4 regions of the Blautia sp. 1001283B150304_161114_C9 genome follow, and region 1 is predicted to be linked to each of the others. Evidence: riboswitches for the same ligand, from Rfam matches in the RefSeq annotation. Region 1 holds a riboswitch; each other region holds the start of a gene.
What was found. Region 1 has a riboswitch for cobalamin ahead of I4V44_RS10655 (ABC transporter substrate-binding protein). Riboswitches for the same ligand answer to the same signal wherever they lie in the genome.
Positions count from the first base shown of each region.

Region 1 (5,125 bases):
AATGCAGAAAACAGGCTTTCCGGTGCGTGCTGCTTCTGAATAAATAATCTCTATAACAGAACGTTTTAACGTATCTGAAAGTAGAGAATCATCCCATTTCCCTGAATTAAGGAAATGTGCAATCGTAGTTCTGTGACAGGAACTGTTTTTAGCAAAATCCGTGGTTTTTCCATGATATCCTGAAATGAAAATGCTGATCAGGATACTTATAAGGTGGTTTATCACCCGGTTCGAATAAAATTTGCATAAATTTAATTTCTTAAGCTGGTTGTATATGAATGCGGAATGATGTATAGTATTTGCGAGAGACACCTTCTTTCGTAAATGTTGCAAATGTTTGTTTAGGCACTTTCATTATACAACACACGGAATCGAGGTGTCTTTCTTTTATGCAAAATCACGAACTTGCTCATTTATAGTAGTAAAAATATTTTAGCATAAACAAAGAAATGCCACAAGAGAAGGTAGTGCTGCAAAGAGACCCTTATTATGGAATAGATACTGGAATCTGAATATTCAAGACCATAGTAAAAGTGAATAAAAAAACATATAAATATTAGATGTAAATTATTGACGTTAACCAAATGGAATTATATAATAAAAATATAATGAAGTTGGGGAAAAGCCTTAGCGCGGAGTAAAAATAGTTTTTGACTTTTAGCCCCTGATATCATATTATAAAAATAATGCATGTTTCCAGTAATATGGAATTAAAAGGGAAACCGGTGCAAGTCCGGTACGGTCCCGCCACTGTAAAAGGGAGCTTTTTATCATATACGTCACTGCTGAAGAGGCGGGAAGACGATAAAATGCGATGAACTTAAGTCAGGAGACCTGCTTGCATTGGAAAAAAGGTTATTTCTTACGGTGTATAAGAAAGGCTTTATTTTTATACCTAAAATACATTTTAAGAAAAGAATCTTTTTTATTTCAGGAAAGGATGTGAGAAAAGAAAACTTGAACTTTTATACAAATACGATAGAAAGGTAAAAAAGGAATGAAAAAGATAATAAGTTTTATATTGACAATGATTATGCTGCTCACCTGCACCAGTATTTCAGTTATGGCAGCCGATACTCAGAGTGATACAACAAATCAGGACGGAAAAATGACAATAGGAGTGTCCGTATATAATCTGAATGATGCAGAAGTAAGAGCATTTAGAAATTATTTTGAAAATTATGTCGGCATGGCTTTTGATGTCGAGTTTTTATATTCTTCCAGTATAAGTACAGCAGAAGAAGAAATCAGCTTTATCAACGAGCTTCATGAAAGAAATGTAAAGGGAATTATTTCTTTCCTTTCCTCAGATCTTGAAGAAGTTCTTCCGGTATGTGAAGAATATGGTATGTATTATGTACGTGGCTCAGGAACGATCAGTGATGAAATGTATGAGAAAGTAAAGGATAATCCTTATTTTCTGGGAACAATAGGAACATCTGTTGAAACAGAAATGGATGCGGCTGCCAATATGGCGGAGTATTTTGTTTCAGAGGATCAGAATAACCAGAATCATTACATAATAGCATGTGGAGGATCTGCTATCGGTAATGAGATGCATCGTCTGAGAACGATTGGTATTCTGAATAAGCTTCAGGAAGCATATGGCCTGTCATATGAGAAGTCTGTAGAAGAACTGGTGAATACGCAGGATACTGAAGAAATTGAAACAGGCAGTGACATTAAGATTACTCTGGTTCCGGGGTATCCAAAAGATCACCTGGATGAAAAGCTGGCTGATTCGCTGAATACAGGAGAGTATAATGTTATTCTGAGTGTAGTGAGCGCAAGTGATTTTATCAAGATAATTGATGCTTATGAAGAAGAGAACAGTACAGATGTATTGTTGGGTTCCATTGACTGTTTTACAGAAGATACATACGAAATGTTTAATAAAAAGGGATATAACGGCAAGGAAAGAATCGACTATCTTGTAGGAAAATACGGTGCTATCGTTGCACCATCATTTGTTGCCATGAAAAATGCTCTGGAAGGCTTTGCAGAAGATTACCGTGAAGATGGAAGTGCTTTCCGGCTGCAGCAGTCATTCTGGACAGCGGATTCAGTAGATGAGTTTAATAAGCAGTATGCGTTATCTATTGGAATGTATGATAATACATATAGTGTAGAGGACATGATGGAAGTTCTGAAATCCTATACACCGGAAACAAATTTTGAGAAATTCCGGAAATTTACGGAAAAATAGATAGAAAATAAGAGTCTAAAATAATTGACGTATACATGATGGTATGTTATGATAAATGAGTATTCATACGGTCATTTAATGATTTTAGAGATAAGTTCAGACCAGCAGAAGCGTCCTGCTGGTCTGATTAAAAGGGAAACCGGTGTAAATCCGGTACGATCCCGTCACTGTGATAGTTGGTTTTCAGCTGAATGCCACTGGAAGATGTTTTTCTGGGAAGGTGCTGAAAATGGGTAAGCTTAAGTCAGGAGACCTGCTTATTTCTGGTAAAAGAGATTCTTGCGGACGACGAGAAATCCTGATTAAGAGTTACAACTTCATGTGTTGCATATATATGTTTGATTCTTTAATGGTAAGATTTCGTGACGGATGTGGGAGCATCTGTCTTTTTTTTCGTTCAAAATCACAGGAATGGACAGTATGAGAAGGAAGAAAAACAACGAAGAAACAAAAAAAGAAAGGAAGTAAAGGATGAAAAAAACAAAAAGAGAATTACTTGTGTTAGCAGCGGCAACAACAGTTGCATTATTAATGGGAGTTACTGTACAGGCGAAGGGTGATGAGAAGGTTTTAAACTTCGGATGTCAGATGTACACAGATGGATGTGTAAACAGTGCAAATGATGAAAACGGTGGATGGAATGCTATGAGATATGGTATTGCTGAAGCATTATTTAAATTCGATGACAATATGGAAGTTATCCCGTGGCTTGCTGAGAGTTATGAAGTAAATGACGAGCATACAGAATGGACGATCAAGCTGAAAGACGGAATTAAATTCTCTGACGGATGTGATTTAACTCCGACAAAGGTAAAAGAGTATTTTGATCACATGAAAGAGGTAGGACCTTCCGGATCTGCCAAACCGGAGAAATATCTGGAATTTGAAGCAGAAGTTACTGTAGATGATGATGCAAATACTATTAACATCAAAACAAGCAAACCATATGCAAACCTTGTAGGACAGCTCTGCCACCCAACTATGGGAATCACAGATGTAGAACATATTGAAAACTACGATAATGGAATTATTGGAACAGGTCCATACAAGATTGAAGAATTCAATGGTGTAGGTGTTGGTTATACATTAGCTGCAAATGAGTATTATCGTGAAGATGTTCCATACGATAAGATCAATCTGCTGTTCATGGGAGATAACTCCGCAAAAACAATGGCTCTCCAGAGTGGTCAGGTAGACTTGGTTGAGAATATCACAAATGTAGCAGATATTCAGGATTTCCAGGACAGTGATGACTTTACTGTTGATATTGCATCCGGTGTACGCTGCGGATTTGCATGGATGAACTTTGATGGTGTTCTTGGAAACAAAACACTTCGTCAGGCAATCCTGATGGCAATTGATAATGATACAATCTGTAATTCCAGAACAATCGGTGGACTTTATACACCAGGATTCTCCGTACTGCCTTCTACTCTGAACTATGACTATGACAAACTGGAAAATCCATATACCTATGATCCGGAAAAAGCAAAACAGATTCTGGATGATGCAGGAATCGTTGATACAGACGGAGATGGAATCCGTGAACTGGATGGTCAGAATATCAACCTCAGATATATTTCTTATGAAAACCGTCTTCTGAATGACTTTGCAGATGCTCAGGCACAGTATCTTGCAGAAATCGGTATTGGTGTTGTTCCTGAATACGGAAGCTCAGATGATCAGTGGAGTAAACTTGCAGCACTGGATTATGACTTTAATAACAATAACTGGATCACTGTTGGTACCGGAGATCCTCTGGCATATATGGCTAACTGGGCAACTGATACCAGCTACTGCGCATACTCCAACCCGGACTATGACAAGTTATATGAAGAATTAAAAGGTGAAATGGATCCGGAAAAGAGAAAAGATCTGATCTTCCAGATGCAGCAGATTCTGGTAGATGATGCAGCGGTTCTGATTGATGGATACTACAACTCATCTATGATCTACAGTAAGAAAGTTGGTTCTGCACATATCCATACAGCAGATTACTACTGGCTGTCAACAGAAATTACTCCTGCAGAATAAGAAAAGTCTGCGAATTGTGAAGTTACTGAATAGTTACAAACAGAAATAAAAAGAGGTGTCTTTTTTGAGTAAAAAGCAAATAATCAAGCGTTTATTACAGATTGTGATCGTATTGATCGGTATCAGCTTTATTACATTTGCACTGACCTTTATGTCACCAGGTGACCCTGTACGAAACATGTACACGGCAACCGGTGTAATGCCTACTGAAGAAATGGTTCAGGAGACACGCGAGGAACTTGGTCTGAATGATCCGTTTCTGGTGCAGTATACCAGATGGCTTAAGAACTGTCTGAAAGGTGACTTTGGCAAATCATACAGCTTAAATAAACCAGTTACAGAACTTCTTGCAGCCAGATTATGGCCGACTTTGAAACTTACATTAATGGCCATGATCCTTATGCTGGTTATTTCTGTACCTTTAGGTATGTTGTCTGCCATATATAAAGATAAATGGATCGATTATCTCGTCCGGGGAATTACATTCCTCGGATGTGCGATGCCTAACTTCTGGGTTGGACTTCTGTTAATGCTGGCATTCTGTGTTTATATCAATGCATTTCCGGTTATCAGTTCTGCGGGAGACTTTAAGAGTCTGTTTCTTCCGGCTTTGACACTTGCGATTGCAATGTCTTCCAAATATACCAGACAGGTAAGAACAGCGGTGCTGGATGAACTGAGTCAGGATTATGTGATCGGTGCACAGGCAAGAGGAGTAAAGAAATCAAAGATTATCTGGGGCAATGTATTTCCAAATTCATTGCTTCCGCTGATCACAATGTTTGGTCTTTCCATAGGATCACTTCTTGGAGGAACCAGTGTTGTAGAAGTAATCTTCTCTTATCCGGGTCTTGGAAACCTTGCAGTTTCAGCAATCACATCCAG
Region 1 covers NZ_JADPGO010000018.1:52,550-57,674, reverse strand. Annotated here, with positions in the region: gene I4V44_RS10665 (transposase) at 1-225, opposite strand, end outside; cobalamin riboswitch at 674-856, shown strand; gene I4V44_RS10660 (hypothetical protein) at 998-2,206, shown strand; cobalamin riboswitch at 2,282-2,481, shown strand; gene I4V44_RS10655 (ABC transporter substrate-binding protein) at 2,678-4,240, shown strand; gene nikB (nickel ABC transporter permease) at 4,296-5,125, shown strand, end outside.

Region 2 (5,125 bases), on a different contig from region 1:
CAGGAGTCCCGCATATTGTTATGACAACACCGCCCGGAAAGGATGGCAAAGTATGCGCTTCCACACTGGTAGCAGCCAAAGAAGCAGGAGCAGATGAGATTTATAAGGTGGGTGGTGCACAGGCAATCGGTGCCCTTGCTTTCGGAACAGAGAGTATTCCGAAGGTAGACAAGATCGTAGGTCCCGGAAACATTTTCGTAGCTCTTGCAAAGAAAGCAGTATATGGCTATGTAAGCATTGACTCCATTGCAGGACCGAGTGAGATCCTTGTTCTTGCAGATGAGACAGCTAATCCGCATTTTGTGGCAGCAGACCTTCTTTCCCAGGCAGAGCATGATGAACTGGCATGTGCTATCCTGATCACTACAAGTGAGGAATTTGCGAAGAAAGTAGATGAAGAAGTAAAAGGTTTCGTGGAGGTTCTTTCCAGAAAAGAAATCATTCAGAAATCTCTTGATAACTTTGGCTACATTCTGATTGCAGAGGATATGGACGAAGCGATTGAGGCGGCCAATGAAATCGCTCCGGAACATATGGAAATCGTGACAGCCAATCCTTTTGAAGATATGATGAAAGTGAAGAATGCAGGTGCGATCTTTATCGGAGAGTACAGCTCCGAGCCACTGGGAGATTATTTTGCAGGTCCGAACCATGTGCTTCCTACAAACGGAACTGCCAAATTCTTCTCAGCCCTTTCCGTAGATGATTTTATCAAGAAATCAAGTATTGTATATTACTCAAAATCTGCGCTGCGTAACATCCACAAAGATATCATCCAGTTTGCAACTTCTGAGCAGCTTACTGCACATGCAAATTCTATTGCAGTTCGTTTTGGGGATGAAGATAACGAATAATGGTAAGGCTTTGAATCTGAAATCTGCTATAATGTAAACTGTAGTTTGCACAGAAAAACATGGATTCAGAGTGTTTGAAAATAAGTAAGACAGAGAGGACTTAACCATGGCAAGAGAAGCCTCAGCAGAAAGAAATACAAAAGAAACAGAAATCAAATTAAAAATAAATCTGGATGGAACCGGATACTCTGATATTGAGACAGGTGTGGGATTTTTTGACCATATGCTGGATGGATTTACCCGTCATGGACTTTTTGACCTCAGTGTCAGAGTCCATGGAGATCTTCAGGTGGATGATCATCACACCATTGAGGATACAGGAATTGTTCTGGGAACAGCATTAAAAGAAGCAATTGGTGACAAAAAGGGGATTAAGCGCTATGGAAGCTGCATCCTTCCTATGGATGAATCCCTGGTGCTCTGTGCGATCGATCTGTCCGGAAGACCTTACTTTGTATGGGATGCAGAGTTTACCACAGACAGGATTGGTGACATGTCCACAGAAATGGTGAAAGAATTTTTCTATGCCATTTCCTATGCCTGTGGCATGAATCTTCATATCAAGGTTCTGGCAGGTGGGAATAATCACCATGTAGCAGAAGCAATGTTCAAAAGTTTTGCCAAAGCACTGGACGCAGCCACATCCTATGATCCAAGGATCACAGATGTTCTGTCTACCAAGGGCAGTCTGTAAATTCTGAAGATTTACGAAAATATCAATCAACAAAATTATATGGAGACAGAAAATGGAAAATACAGTGAATTTAAAAAGCAGCATCGCATGGTCTGATTTTAAATTAAACAGTGATGGAATGGTACCTGTCATAGCTCAGGATTATCAGACAAACGAAGTACTGATGCTGGCGTATATGAATGAAGAAGCATTTAATACCACTCTTGAAACAGGTAAAATGACTTACTGGAGCAGAAGCCGCAATGAACTCTGGACGAAGGGACTCACATCCGGACATCTCCAGTTTGTAAAATCCCTTACACTGGATTGTGACAATGATACGATCCTTGCTAAAGTAGAGCAGATCGGTGCAGCCTGCCATACCGGAAACAGAACCTGTTTTTTCAAAGCCCTGACAGAAGTGTGATGAATAACGCGATAATATACATACAAGCCAAAATTCCATTGCCGCAGGCAATCTGGAATGAATTTTGGCTACGTTACTGTGAACGGAGTGAACAGTAACACTAATGCCAAACATTAAAGGAAAATATACACGAATTGTATTGACATTTTTGGTAAAATGTGATAAAAAAAGAATATCCGAATTGAATATGTGCAATGTTATAACGCAAAGGTTGCATCGTACTTGATGCGCAAAAGAGAATCCGGTGAGAATCCGGAGCGATACCGTCACTGTGTATGGGAGCTGTTTTTCAGAAACCACTGGGAAACCGGGAAGGGAGAAACAGCGATGATCGAAGTCAGGAGAACTGCCTTGGCGTAGAATTTAAGGTCTGCGGTATACAGAACCTGTATTCTCATAACGATACATAGCTCTTTTATTAAATGAATCAGACAGAATCGGAAATTACAGATATATCTGGTACATATAAACCATGTATTTATGGGAAGGCGGTAGCTGCAGAATATGCAGCTGCCTTTTTTGTGCATACAATTGTCCGGAAATACGAGAAATAAAAGAGGAAAAACGAAATGAAAAGAAAATCCATGTTAGCCTTATTACTGGCAGTATCCATGACCTGTTCCATGACAGCAGCAACAGGTACAGTTGCTTTTGCATCTGATGATGCAGCAACAGAAGAGGCTGCAGATGACACAGAAGCAGCTGCAGACGATGCAGATGCAGCAGATACAGAGGAAGCATCTGATGATACAACAGAAGCTTCTGATGATGATCAGAAAGCCGCAGACGAAGTTGGTGCCCTGATCGATAAGATTTATGTTCAGGAAAGAACAGACACAACTGACGAAGACTGCAAAGCAGCAAAAGAAGCATGGGACAAACTTACAGATGCTCAGAAAGAACTGGTAACAGGTGAAGAAGCAAGCCCTGAATACTTTGGACGTGACACAGGTGATGCTTCCAAAGATGATCCTCGTAACCAGGATGAGATTGGTGAGAATGAACTTCTTGTAGTAAGTTTTGGTACATCCTTCAACGACAGCCGTGCAGAGGATATCAAAGGAATCGAGGATGCCCTTGCAAAAGCATATCCGGACTGGTCAGTAAGACGTGCATTTACAGCACAGATTATCATCAACCATGTACAGGCAAGAGATGATGAAGTAATCGATAATATGCAGCAGGCTCTTGACCGTGCAGTAGCTAACGGTGTTAAGAATCTTGTTGTACAGCCGACACATCTGATGCATGGTGCAGAATATGATGAAATGACAGAGGCAATTGATGGATACAAAGACAAATTTGAATCTGTTGCAATTGCAGAGCCAATGCTCGGTGAAGTTGGTGATGACGCTACAGTGATCAATGATGACAAGAAAGCAGTTGCTCAGGCAATCACAGATGAAGCTTGCAAGGAAGCTGGATTTGATGATATGAAAGCAGCAGCAGATGCAGGCACAGCATTTGTATTCATGGGACATGGTACATCCCATACAGCTAATGTAACCTATGACCAGATGCAGACACAGATGGATGATCTTGGATTCACAAACGCTTTCATCGGAACTGTAGAGGGAGAACCGGAAGACACAGCATGTGACAAGGTTATCGAGAAAGTAAAAGAAGCAGGATTCAAGAATGTGATCCTTCGTCCTCTGATGGTCGTTGCCGGAGACCACGCTAACAATGATATGGCCGGTGATGATGCAGATTCCTGGAAATCTCAGTTTGAAGCATCCGGTGATTTCGACAGTGTTGACTGCCAGATCGCAGGTCTTGGAAGAATTGCAGCAGTAGAAGATCTGTATGTGGCTCATACAAAAGCAGCAATTGATTCTCTTGGAGCATCTGACGATGCAGCGGCAGAAGATACTGATGCCGAAGCAGCAGATGACAGTGCAGACGATGCACAGGCAGATGACGCAGCTGAGACAACAGCTGATACTGCAGAGGCTGATGCTGAATAAAAAATATTGTTCAAACAAGATAAACTGCCCGGAGGACTTGCAAAAGTTTCCGGGCAGATATATTATATGATAAGAAAAAAAGAAGTCATAGCAATTCCATAAAATACTGCAAACAGTTCGCACGTTTCTGTTCATTCCGTTCACAGTAACGTGCGCACATCTGAGAAAGATCCAGAGGAACTGTCTTAATTGCATTATTTTCTGGAATTACTATAATATATTTGCCATCACCTGTTCAAAAGCCTGTTGCTCTGCAGCAGATGGGTTGAACAGCACGATAGAAAAAACTATAAAAAATATGAAGATAAGGGAGAAGAAATAATCATGAAGAAACGTTCATTTACATTATTAATGTCAGCACTTACTATTTCAGCTACTCTGATCGGTACAAGCCCGGTTGCTGCAAAGACAGATACTGATACGGCAACAGAAGAAACCACTGATAAAGAAGAAACCACTGCAAAAGATGCTGATTCAGAAAATACAGATAATAAAGAAACAGATGCATCCAAGGGTGATACATTAGAGGATGGCACCTACACAGCAGAATTTGATACAGACAGCGGAATGTTCCATGTAAATGAAACAAACGACGGAAAAGGAACCCTTACAGTAAAGGATGGCAAGATGACTATCCATGTAAGCCTTGCTTCAAAGAAAATTGTAAATCTTTTTGTGGGAAAGGCAGAAGATGCACAGAAAGACGGGGCAGAGATTCTTGAACCAACCACAGATACTGTTACATACAGCGATGGAATGAGTGAGGAAGTATATGGATTTGATATCCCGGTACCCGCAATTGATGAAGAATTCGATGTAGCTTTGATCGGAACAAAAGGAAAATGGTATGACCATAAGGTAAGTGTCAAAAATCCTGTAAAATCCGATGATACAGATGCAAAAAAAGATGATAAAGAAAATAAAGATGCAGATTCCAAAGCAGATGACACAGACAAAGATGCGAAAGACAGCAAGACAAGTGAAGGTAAGACTCTGGCAGATCTGAATCTTGAAGATGGCGACTATACCATGGATGTAACTCTTACAGGCGGTTCAGGAAGAGCAACCATTGATTCTCCTGCTGCCATTAAGGTAGAAGGCGATAAAGCTACAGCAACTATCGTATGGAGCAGTCCGAACTATGATTATATGCTTGTGGATGGTGAGAAATATGAGCCGGTTAATAAAGATGGAAACTCCACTT
Region 2 covers NZ_JADPGO010000025.1:15,936-21,060, forward strand. Annotated here, with positions in the region: gene hisD (histidinol dehydrogenase) at 1-854, shown strand, start outside; gene hisB (imidazoleglycerol-phosphate dehydratase HisB) at 961-1,548, shown strand; partial or broken gene hisI (phosphoribosyl-AMP cyclohydrolase) at 1,634-1,948, shown strand; cobalamin riboswitch at 2,146-2,322, shown strand; gene I4V44_RS12655 (sirohydrochlorin cobaltochelatase) at 2,524-3,921, shown strand; gene I4V44_RS12660 (hypothetical protein) at 4,246-5,125, shown strand, end outside.
Region 2: it holds a riboswitch for cobalamin, as region 1 does, so the genes downstream of both, I4V44_RS12655 (sirohydrochlorin cobaltochelatase) here and I4V44_RS10655 (ABC transporter substrate-binding protein) in region 1, are expected to answer to the same signal.

Region 3 (5,125 bases), on a different contig from region 1:
GTTCCATCCGGGAGACGACAGACACCTACGTGGATGGCACTGATCTTTTCGCTGACCAGTCTGTCTATCTTTTCCAGGATTCCTTTGTCTTCTATGGGTTCTATCGGGTTGGCGCCTTTGCATCCGTTACAGGTCATCATTGCTGCCAGACAGGTATCTTCCGGATAATCCTGAAAGAAATCGGTTCTGTTCTGAAATGCTGCCAGGCATCCAACTCTGGCGCATACATTATTAGAATGAATACACGTCAAAATTCCTATTTTATTCATCTTTTTCCTCCATATATAGCAGGCCAGAGTCAAAAATTTTCCTGACTCTGGCCTGTCAATACTCAAACATTCGAAATCCTCTGATTTACTACGTAAATTGCTACTTTCTCATGTTTGACGAGTCCCAAGCTCCAAAGTCTTATCGTGCAAGCACGAACGACTTTCTGACCTTTTGACCCTGATATCATATTATAAAAATAAAATATGCATCTTCCCGCGGCTGTCATTTACCACTTCCGAATCTACCTGGTAAATCCTTTTGATCAGCTCCGGAGTGAGTACTTCCTGTGGAGTTCCATATCCTTCCAGCACACCATCTTTCAATACATAAATCTTATCGCAGTATGCCGCCGCAATATTCAGGTCATGGATAGCTGATATTACAGTTACGTTAAGTTTCTTTACCAGTTCCATCAGCATGATCTGATGCGTGATATCCAGATGGTTAGTCGGCTCATCGAGAATCAGTGCAGGCGTCTGCTGTGCAAGTGCTCTTGCCAGAATAACCCTCTGTTGCTCTCCACCTGACAGCGTAGAGAATGTACGATCCGCAAATGCATCCATCTGTACCGTTTTCAGTGCTTCTTCAACAATCCGGTAATCTTTTGCATTATCCCGTTCCAATGCTTTCTTATGAGGGGCACGTCCCATCAACACAACTTCCCGTACGGTAAAATCAAAGTTGTAGTAATTGTGCTGTGCCACAACTGCCATTTTTCTGGCGGAGCTTTTTACGCTCATGGAATGGAGTTCTTCGCCGTCCAGATAAACGGCACCTGCATCTGGCTTCAGGATACGGTAGATGCATTTTAATAATGTAGATTTTCCGCTTCCGTTTGGTCCGATGATCCCTACCAGTTCCTTATCCTTTGACTCTATGGAAATTCCCTTCAGTATCTGTCTGGCGTGAAATCCAACCTGAATATCTTCTGTAGTGATTTTCATTACTTACTACCTCCAAATCCATAGGATTTCCGCACAAGCAGATAAATAAAGCATGGAGCACCGATAATGGATACCAGCACACCGATCGGCATCTCAGAATTCTTCAGGATTACACGACATGCCACATCACACCAGATCAGAAAAGACGCGCCAAGAAGTGCGCTCAGTGGAAGTAATCTTCTGTGGTCAGTTCCAAACAGAATCCTGACTACATGAGGAATCACAAGTCCTACAAATCCAATCACGCCAGCACAATATACTGCAAATCCAATCATTACAGAAGCAACGATCAGGTAAAATGTTCTCAATCTGTGTAAATCTGTTCCAAGTGTGATAGAAACTTCATCTCCCAAAAGCATCAGATTCAGGTTTCGATACTGCGTCCAGAAGATGACCACACATATCAGAGTAACCGGAAGCATCACACCTACTCTGGCCCAGCTTGCCCCTGCAAGACTTCCCATGCTCCATTTCATAACTTCCGTAGCTGCATTTTTGTCATTCGTAATGTAAATAACAAAATTTGAAAAAGCAGAGCACACCGCACTGACCGCCATTCCGGCAAGGATCAGCTTAGCTGATGTTGCCTTTCCTCCCATATTTGCAATAGCAATAACTGCAAAGGAGGTAATCATTGCGCCAATAAAAGCAGTAACTCCGACAGAATTTCCGCCAAGAAAGCTTCCAATTCCAAGCATGATTGCCAGCGTTGCGCCAAGAGATGCACCGGATGAAATACCCAGTACATAAGGATCTGCCAGCGGGTTCTGCACGATTGCCTGCATTACTACGCCGCATACAGAAAGAGCCATTCCAACTGCCAGAGCCAGCAGGACTCTGGGCAGTCGGATCAGCCATACAACATCGTGAATTGCACCTTCTGCATAGGCAGACAGACTTTTTATATGAAATAATTTATAAACAATGACACTGTACACATCCTTCAGCGACAGATCAGCATTACCAAAAGTAATCGCCGCAAGTATGGAAAAAATAAGAAATCCGGCAAGCCCGATGAGGACTGCCACATACATGGATGCTCTAAACACATTGCCTTTTTTTGTCTGTGAAACCTGTTCTTTCACTGTATTTTCCTCAATCAGTCAAGATTAACGTCTGGATATAATCCTTTTGCAAATGTTTCGATTCCATCCTGTGTACGTGTTGCACTTGCATACATCTCGCTGAGCATGATCGGATAAACACGACCGTTCTTTACAGCGTCAAGACTCTGAAGTGCTTCGTCATCCTGAATAACTGCAAGCTGGTCATTCTTAACTGTTTCTGAATCATCTCCTGCATATGGCATATATACTACGAAAATTACGTCAGGATTTGCTGCAATAATATCTTCTTTTCCAACTGTAGATGCATCCGGGTTTGCCAGAGTCGCACCTAACTGTGTTACCATATCTCCACCAAGGCTCTTTGCACCATAGTTTGTGATATCTTCTCCAAGAGGTTCCAGAACCATTACGCTTGGTTTCTCTTCTACATCTGCTGTTGCTGCAAGAGTTTTATCGATCACTGCCTTTGCATCATCTACGATTGCCTGTGCTTTGTCCTGTACATCAAAAATCTTTCCAAGATTTAAGATATCTGTAAATTCATTTTCCAGAGTTCTGTCTCCGTCAGGGCGTGTGTTTGTGTTGTAATAAGTGTTGCAGCCTTTGTCGATCCAGTCTGTTACATTTCCGAGATTTTTATCAGAAAACAGGGAGCTCCAGGATAAGATCATGTCTGGCTCCAACATCGTTACAGTCTCAAGGGATGGGGTAAATTCATCAAGATAATTTGTTTTTGAAAATGCATCTTTAAGTTCATCCGGAACTTCATTGTCAAGACCTGCTGTAGCTACCAGGCGGTCTTCCAGACCAAGTGCAAGCATGGTTTCAATGCTTCCCTGATATACAGCAAGAACTTTCTCCGGTGCCTTTTCATAGGTTGTTTCGATTTCATTTCCATCATAATCATAGGTTGTGATGGTCAGAGGATATTCTGTCTTTGTACCTTCTGCATCTGATGAATCCTGTGCGTCTGCATCTTCCTGTGTATCAGAGTCTGCATCTGCTGCCGGCTGATTGTCCTCTTTGATTGTCTCAGAGTCTGCTCTCTCTGCTGCAAAAGCTGCCGGAGCTGCGGAAACTGCCATAGCTGCTGCCATCATAATTGCCATGATTCTTGTGGATAAATACCTGTTTTTCATTTGACTTCCTCTCTTTTCGTATATGTTATTTACCTGTTCGTGTAACCGAAAAGATGGGACTTCAGAAAAAGTAAAATAGAAGTGATAAAAATAACGGATACTTTTTACGGAAGCTCCTTCTTTACGCTGTCAGGCAGGTTTCCTGACTCACAGATCACAGAAAGTTTCCATAAAATAAAAACTGATACAACATCCATGCTTCAGCAGTTCATGAATGTTGTATCAGAAATATTTCCAGATACTCTCTGGCAGCCGGATTCCGCCTTCTCACATATTTATGCAATGACATATTACAATCCCGCTTTTTTTTCTGTATACAGTGGCCGCAACCGTTCAGGCATTTCACCTGATTCCCTCTCACATTACCATACACAAAATCTGCATATGATAATGTTCACTTAACAGCTTATTCAATTACGCTGATGCAATTTTAGCACACTGCTTTTATAATTACAACCATATTCGAGACACATCAGAATTCTTTCTTCTCCATAAGCCGGACACCCATCCAAAAAGACCCCATATATACAATTACTGTAAATAATACAACTCCGGCCAATACCATTCCCCAGTTCAGTCCATTCAGCCATGCATCGACTGCGTCTGCTGAAAGTCCCATTGTTTTTATCAGAATATAAACTACGGCAAATATAATAGCCCACATGACCATTGCAATATAACGTCCTTTTTCCGCTCCAAAATGTATTACAAGCGGGAGCGATACCGCCAGCATAAGAAGTGCCAGTGGAATGTATATCAGGCTGCCAATGATAGTCTCACTCAGACACCCCTGAAGTTCTGCCACACCTTTGCAGATTACTCCCGTTATCGTTGCAATTCCCCACGCTACAGCCGTAAGCCCTGCTCCCAGCAGATATTTTTCCGCCACATACTGTTTTCTGGTAACCGGCAAGGTCATAAGAAACGCAAGACCATTATCAAACTCATCATAACTTATAGTCGTAATGGCAAAAATTGCTGTGACAATCGTAAAATATCCTGTAGCAAAACTGACACTCCCGCTTCCTGCCAGATTCAGGATGACTTCCATTACAACAACCAGGATAAAAAACTGTTTCTGCTGTTTCATCAGTTCTATATCCTTTACAAATAATCCCTTCATACCTGTTCCTCCATCATCACTACCAGATCATCAATCTTTCCATTCTCAATTACAACATCTGGGTAATTTTCCATATAAAATTGTTTCTGGTTTGTCAGACACCTGTATCCATAAGCTTCTTTCCGGATCTTAATAAGGTATTGCTGATCCAGTTTTTCGTACTCTTCTTCTGCAACTTTAAGAACTGCATAATCCGACAGCAGTACATCTGTATCCTCATGAAGGATAATTTTTCCGGCATGGATCATATAAAAATCGTCACAAAGACTCTCCAGATCTGATGAAATATGTGAACTGATCAGAATAGAACTGCTTTCATTTTCTTCCATATATTCTCTCAGCATGTTCAGCACTTCATCCCTGGCTATCACATCCAGACCAACTGTGGGCTCATCCAGAATCAGCAGTTCTGCCTTATGGCTTAATGCTGCCAGTACTTTAAACTTTGCTTTCATACCAGTGGAAAATTCTTTGATTTTCTTGTCTGTGGGCAGATTGAATCTTCTGCACTGCTGCAGGAATTTCTCTCTGTCAAAATCCGGATATATGCTTTTCATAATATTGGCCACGCCCGCTGCTGTC
Region 3 covers NZ_JADPGO010000024.1:42,931-48,055, forward strand. Annotated here, with positions in the region: gene I4V44_RS12495 (CGGC domain-containing protein) at 1-269, opposite strand, end outside; gene I4V44_RS12500 (ABC transporter ATP-binding protein) at 459-1,214, opposite strand; gene I4V44_RS12505 (FecCD family ABC transporter permease) at 1,214-2,299, opposite strand; gene I4V44_RS12510 (ABC transporter substrate-binding protein) at 2,314-3,420, opposite strand; cobalamin riboswitch at 3,536-3,805, opposite strand; gene I4V44_RS12515 (ABC-2 transporter permease) at 3,893-4,543, opposite strand; gene I4V44_RS12520 (ABC transporter ATP-binding protein) at 4,540-5,125, opposite strand, start outside.
Region 3: it holds a riboswitch for cobalamin, as region 1 does, so the genes downstream of both, I4V44_RS12510 (ABC transporter substrate-binding protein) here and I4V44_RS10655 (ABC transporter substrate-binding protein) in region 1, are expected to answer to the same signal.

Region 4 (5,125 bases), on a different contig from region 1:
TATATTTCTGATCAGAAACAGTCACTGCCTCTGCACTTACAAGATTACTGATATTGGGATCCTGATAGGAAAGATAGTAATATCCCCCATCTCCCTTGTTCTCTCCCCAACTGTTTTTTATGATCCAGGCACCATCTGATGTCACATTGGAAACAGGCAGGAAATTATTCTTTGAATAATTATCATCCCATCCTACGACTGTTACAATATGATTAATCACAGTCGAACTCGATTTTCCAACAGGATAACAATATGCAGCCGTATCTGGATTTGCATAATTATCTTTCATATAAAGCATTATGGATACTGCATGATCATTCAGCAGCATTTCCTTCATACGTTCCTCACTGTATTTGGAAAAAGATGCATTTTTCAGATATGCCACAGAATTATAAGCCTTACTCTCCGGAATCTGTACACTCAGATTCTGCTGATGCAAAGAATCCGTAGGAAACGGCACATCATCTTCTGTAGTCATTCCCGACCAGGTGCTGAGATAGATAGCCGCCAGATAATCATTGCCTCCTATCTCATGATAATCTCCCAGTACCGAGTTCACATCATCGGGAGTATTTTCCAACGGATCATTCTGTCTGTTTGAAAAAAAGTATGATAAGTGTTCCTCTGACAGATCATAAGTTCCTTTATTCTGTGCCAGAAGTGAAGTTTCCATAATTGCCGCCATCCCAAAAGCCCAGCAGGTTCCAAATGGATTCTGATTTTTTACAGAAGTAACCAGTCCTTCTTTTCTGGAATCATAGGAGGATGGAAATGCTGTTTCTCTGCTTCCATATGCAGCGTAAACTGATGTCAGATCACTCTCTACTTCAGGTCCCGGATCTATCGGTTTTAAATTTTTAAAAGGTTCTAACTCTTCTTTTCTTTCCTCTTCTGTCAACGGACGACCTTTGATATATCGAATTCCATCTGTATTTTCTTCCGTTGCTTCTCCATCCTGGAACTCCTGTTTTGCATCATCGCTTCCGAACAGTTCTGCATCAGATTCCGTATCTGTTCCAAATTCATCTGCCTGTGAACTTTGAAATTCTTTCAGATCTGATGTATTTTCTTCTGTCTCTCTGTTGACTCCGGATCCAAACATTTCCTGACCCGCAACGGGTACCGATGTACAAACCATTGCATAAGCCAGAAAAACTGACAATGCGCGTATCGCTGTATTTCTTTTTTTCATGTAGTAGTTAACTCCCTTGCGTAAATATAATATTATTATATCAGTATCTTTTTTGTTTTTCAACCATGATCAATGACAAAAACCGTCGGAAAACAGTAAATTTTCCCTGTTTTCCGACGGCTCTATGTAGAAATGCAGAGCTCTGCCGACAAGAAAATGTCGCCAGGAAAAGACGTCAAATGCCTGTGATGCATTTTCTTCTGTGCATGTGAAAAGTGTGGAAAATGTGTGTGAAATGCTTTATATACTAACTCAGAACAGACTTGAAAATCTTACAGACTCTTCTCTTTTGCTATCCTTATTCTAGCAGAACAAGCATTGTATTACAATGAAAATCGTTCTTTCTTATTTGTGCTAATCTGACACATTGTTACTGTTCACTCCGTTCTAAGCAGCAACGCATTCTCCTCTTATTTGCTGATACTTTCCTTTGCTCTTTTCATCATATCAGCCAGTTCCTGGTATTTTCCTGTGACATATCCATAGTTTTTTCGCTTATGCGGAAGCATACAGTTTGTGCAGTCTTTAATTCCCTTTTCCGTATACCGGAAATTCCCACCGCATTTCTCACCCAGGGCATATAGCGGGCAATAACAGAACAGACAGTTAAAATCATCCGGATCTGCATTCTTATGACACGGAAAAAATTCACATTTCTTATGGCTGAAATAAGAATATTCTTTCCCTTCCCAATAAGGTTTCTCCATTGCTACCTCTCCTCTCCTGTTGCAAGTTTTTATCTTTCCAGAATAATTCCGTTTTCTCAGTCTCCATCAATCCCACCCATCAGAGGACAGAGGACGAAATAAAAAAAATACTCTAATAAATTATCAATTTCTCTTCACATAACAAAGCATTGAAAATTCATTACAGTATTTTTCACAGATCATACATTTAAAATTAATAAGAGGGAGCGATGCTACCCCGGGGTAGAAAAAAATCCGTTCATGAGTGCGCGGAGGGAACGAATAAATCCGAAGTAGTATCGCCTGCCATTTAATCATGTATAATTCATAAAGAACAGGCGCATTCCATAAAAAATGTCTGCCTTCGATAAAAGCAGACAACACTCCGAAGCTGCGGATTCAACGGAGTTGGTTGTTACACTTTACACGGAAGTTTAACCTCGCCATACCAAGCAGGTTTCCTGGCTCCAGGCTCATCGCTCCTCTCTCCTTCTCATGCTATGGCACAATGGACATTCTGAGATTTGCTCCTCTGTTACAGTGACCGGATCGCTCAGGTTTCTCACCTGATTCCCTCTTTCTGTACTGCTCTTTCTCACAGTATCAGCACTTAATATGTTCTGTATGGAATTATACTGTCATTATAATAACACCCTGCAACAAGCTTGTCAACTATTTATCAATATATTTTTCAATATTCCACACCTTCCGGCAGCGGATCCCATTCATTCAGACCAAGACTCTGTCTGAATTTTGCTTCTTCCAGACTCAGCTTTGGAACATCCTCATTCAAAAACGCTCTCAGCTCATCAATCCCCTCTCCGGTCACATTGTTTACCAGAAAAATTCTTTCACATCCTGCATTCAGCATCCACTGACGCACCATTGGAACATTCGCATAAGGAGAATCTATTTTCGTAATGATTCCTATCAGTGGTCTCAGAATAAATGCATTACTGCCATAGCCAAACAAACTGAAAGGTTCATCTGCTGACTGTACCATTGCCACCACATCTGCTTCAAAAGAAAAACAGGCCAGCCCTACGCTGAAATGCTTGGACTCTGCATACTCTCCCGGCGAATCAATGGTATCATCATCCGTATTCGTATACTGCGTTTTTACATAATGAAGTTTTTCGCCTTTTAATGCCTGCGTTAATGAAGTCTTACCTGCTTCACTTCTGCCCATCAGAAATATTTTCTTCATATTTAATGTCTGTCCCTTTCACTTCTCTCAGCTATTCCGGCAATTACATAAGCACCATCGGTACAGAATAACTGACTTTTCGTATGTTTTAACTTTTGTGAACTGCACAAGTCTTAAAGCCAAGCACCTCTCTAAAAAATTTCACCACTTCTTCCACTGCAGTCTGAACTTCCGTCAGACCTCCCGTAAGGATCAATGATCCGCTGAAGCGATCCATGAAACCAATCTCCACATTTGCACTTTTCACTGCAATATCAGCAGCTACAACCACTGCTTCCCATGGGGTAAAACGAATCATTCCGATTGCTTCTCCTGTGTGGTCTTCTCCCTCATGGACTCCAATATGCAGACCAAGATTCTGATAAATACAGCTCTGTGAAGGATTGATCACATGCGCTAGGCACACTTCCTTTCCCGGAACCCTTACCCTGGTCATACGCAGCTTTTTTCCCTTTAGTTTCTCATAATCCTGGTTATAAAGCTTTTCCAGTAATTCTCTGGTTGTCATCCCTGCCATCCCAACACTTCCTATCTTTTGGTAATCTTGCAGACTACATAACCCAGAGTGTCTCTGAAATAATCCACAACCTCAGTCATCGCTGACATTACATCGGAAATCTCTCCCGTAATGATCAGTGTGCCTGTAAATCGATCTGCAAATCCCAGATAAACATTTCCGCTTTTTACCGCAATATCAGATGCGATCACTGCAGATTCAGGCGGTGTCATATTCATAATTCCGATTGCAGATGAACGGTAATCCACCTGCGGATTCAGTCCAAGCTTCTGGTATATGACCGGAGCCGGCCCTCCCATTACATGTGCAAAAGTAATCTCCTTGCCAGCAACTGTTTCCTGTACAATTCTTATGTGTTCTACATGGTCATTTGCCATTTATCATTCCTCGCTTTCACTATTCAACTATAATCCGGATAATTCATGAGAATATTCTTTCCCACTGATGTCTCCAAAAACAGATTTAAAATTTTATATGTATCTCTTCAATTACATAAACTGTACTATCCATCCAATTTTATGTCAAGGTAAAATCCACCTGAAAATCGGTAAAATATTATACATGGTTACGGTTCACTCCGTTCACAGCAACACGCTTCGCGATGCATAGAATTTATGCTAATCGCATAAATTCGCACGGTATGTCTCGGAATTTTGGCATATTCATGCCAAAACACCTCGCGGAATAATGGTAACTTATACATAAAGAAAAGGAGCATCAGCCCCCTTAGCGATGCTCCTTTTCAACCCCTATAAATTTAATTATTTATACTTATTTAATTATACCAGTCTTCTTACAGAAACAATTGTTCTGTACGCTGCGTTATCACTGATCTTAATTCCATCTACAGAGTTCGATGCATGAACGATACGTCCATTCCCCATATAGATTGCAACGTGTCCACCGTAGCAGATTAAATCACCCGGCTGTGCATCAGCATAAGATACTTCTGTACCGGCATTCTGCTGTTCATAAGAAGTTCTCGGAAGACTTACTCCGAAGTTTGCATATACACTCTGTGTAAATCCTGAACAGTCAGCTCCACCTGTAAGGCTTGTACCGCCCCATACATATGGATTGCCAACAAACTGTGTTGCAAAGTCTACTACAGAAGATCCTGATCCTGAACCTGAAGATGAAGAACTATCTGAATCAGATGACTGTTCACTCTCATAATCATCTGGTGAAACTGTATTATCAGAATCAATCACATTGCCATACTCATCGTACTCTACATCATCAGAAGCTCCTGCATTGTCAACAGGATCACCATTTTCATCATATTCTACACCATCATCTGATTCAGACTCATCATCCGCATCATCAGTATTCTCAATCTCATTTCCGTCTTCATCATACTCTACATTTTCTTCCTCTTCTGATTCGTAGTCCTGTTCCTGCTCTGCAGCTTTTGCTGCTGCCTCTTCTTCTGCCGCCTGTCTTGCAGCCTCTTCCTCAGCCTGTCGTCTTGCCTCTTCTTCTGCTGCGATTCTTTCAGCTTCCAATCTCTGAATTTCAGCTGT
Region 4 covers NZ_JADPGO010000005.1:92,812-97,936, forward strand. Annotated here, with positions in the region: gene I4V44_RS04165 (C1 family peptidase) at 1-1,192, opposite strand, end outside; gene I4V44_RS04170 (cysteine-rich small domain-containing protein) at 1,603-1,899, opposite strand; cobalamin riboswitch at 2,313-2,507, opposite strand; gene I4V44_RS04175 (EutP/PduV family microcompartment system protein) at 2,570-3,085, opposite strand; gene I4V44_RS04180 (BMC domain-containing protein) at 3,174-3,602, opposite strand; gene I4V44_RS04185 (BMC domain-containing protein) at 3,614-3,979, opposite strand; gene I4V44_RS04190 (C40 family peptidase) at 4,382-5,125, opposite strand, start outside.
Region 4: it holds a riboswitch for cobalamin, as region 1 does, so the genes downstream of both, I4V44_RS04170 (cysteine-rich small domain-containing protein) here and I4V44_RS10655 (ABC transporter substrate-binding protein) in region 1, are expected to answer to the same signal.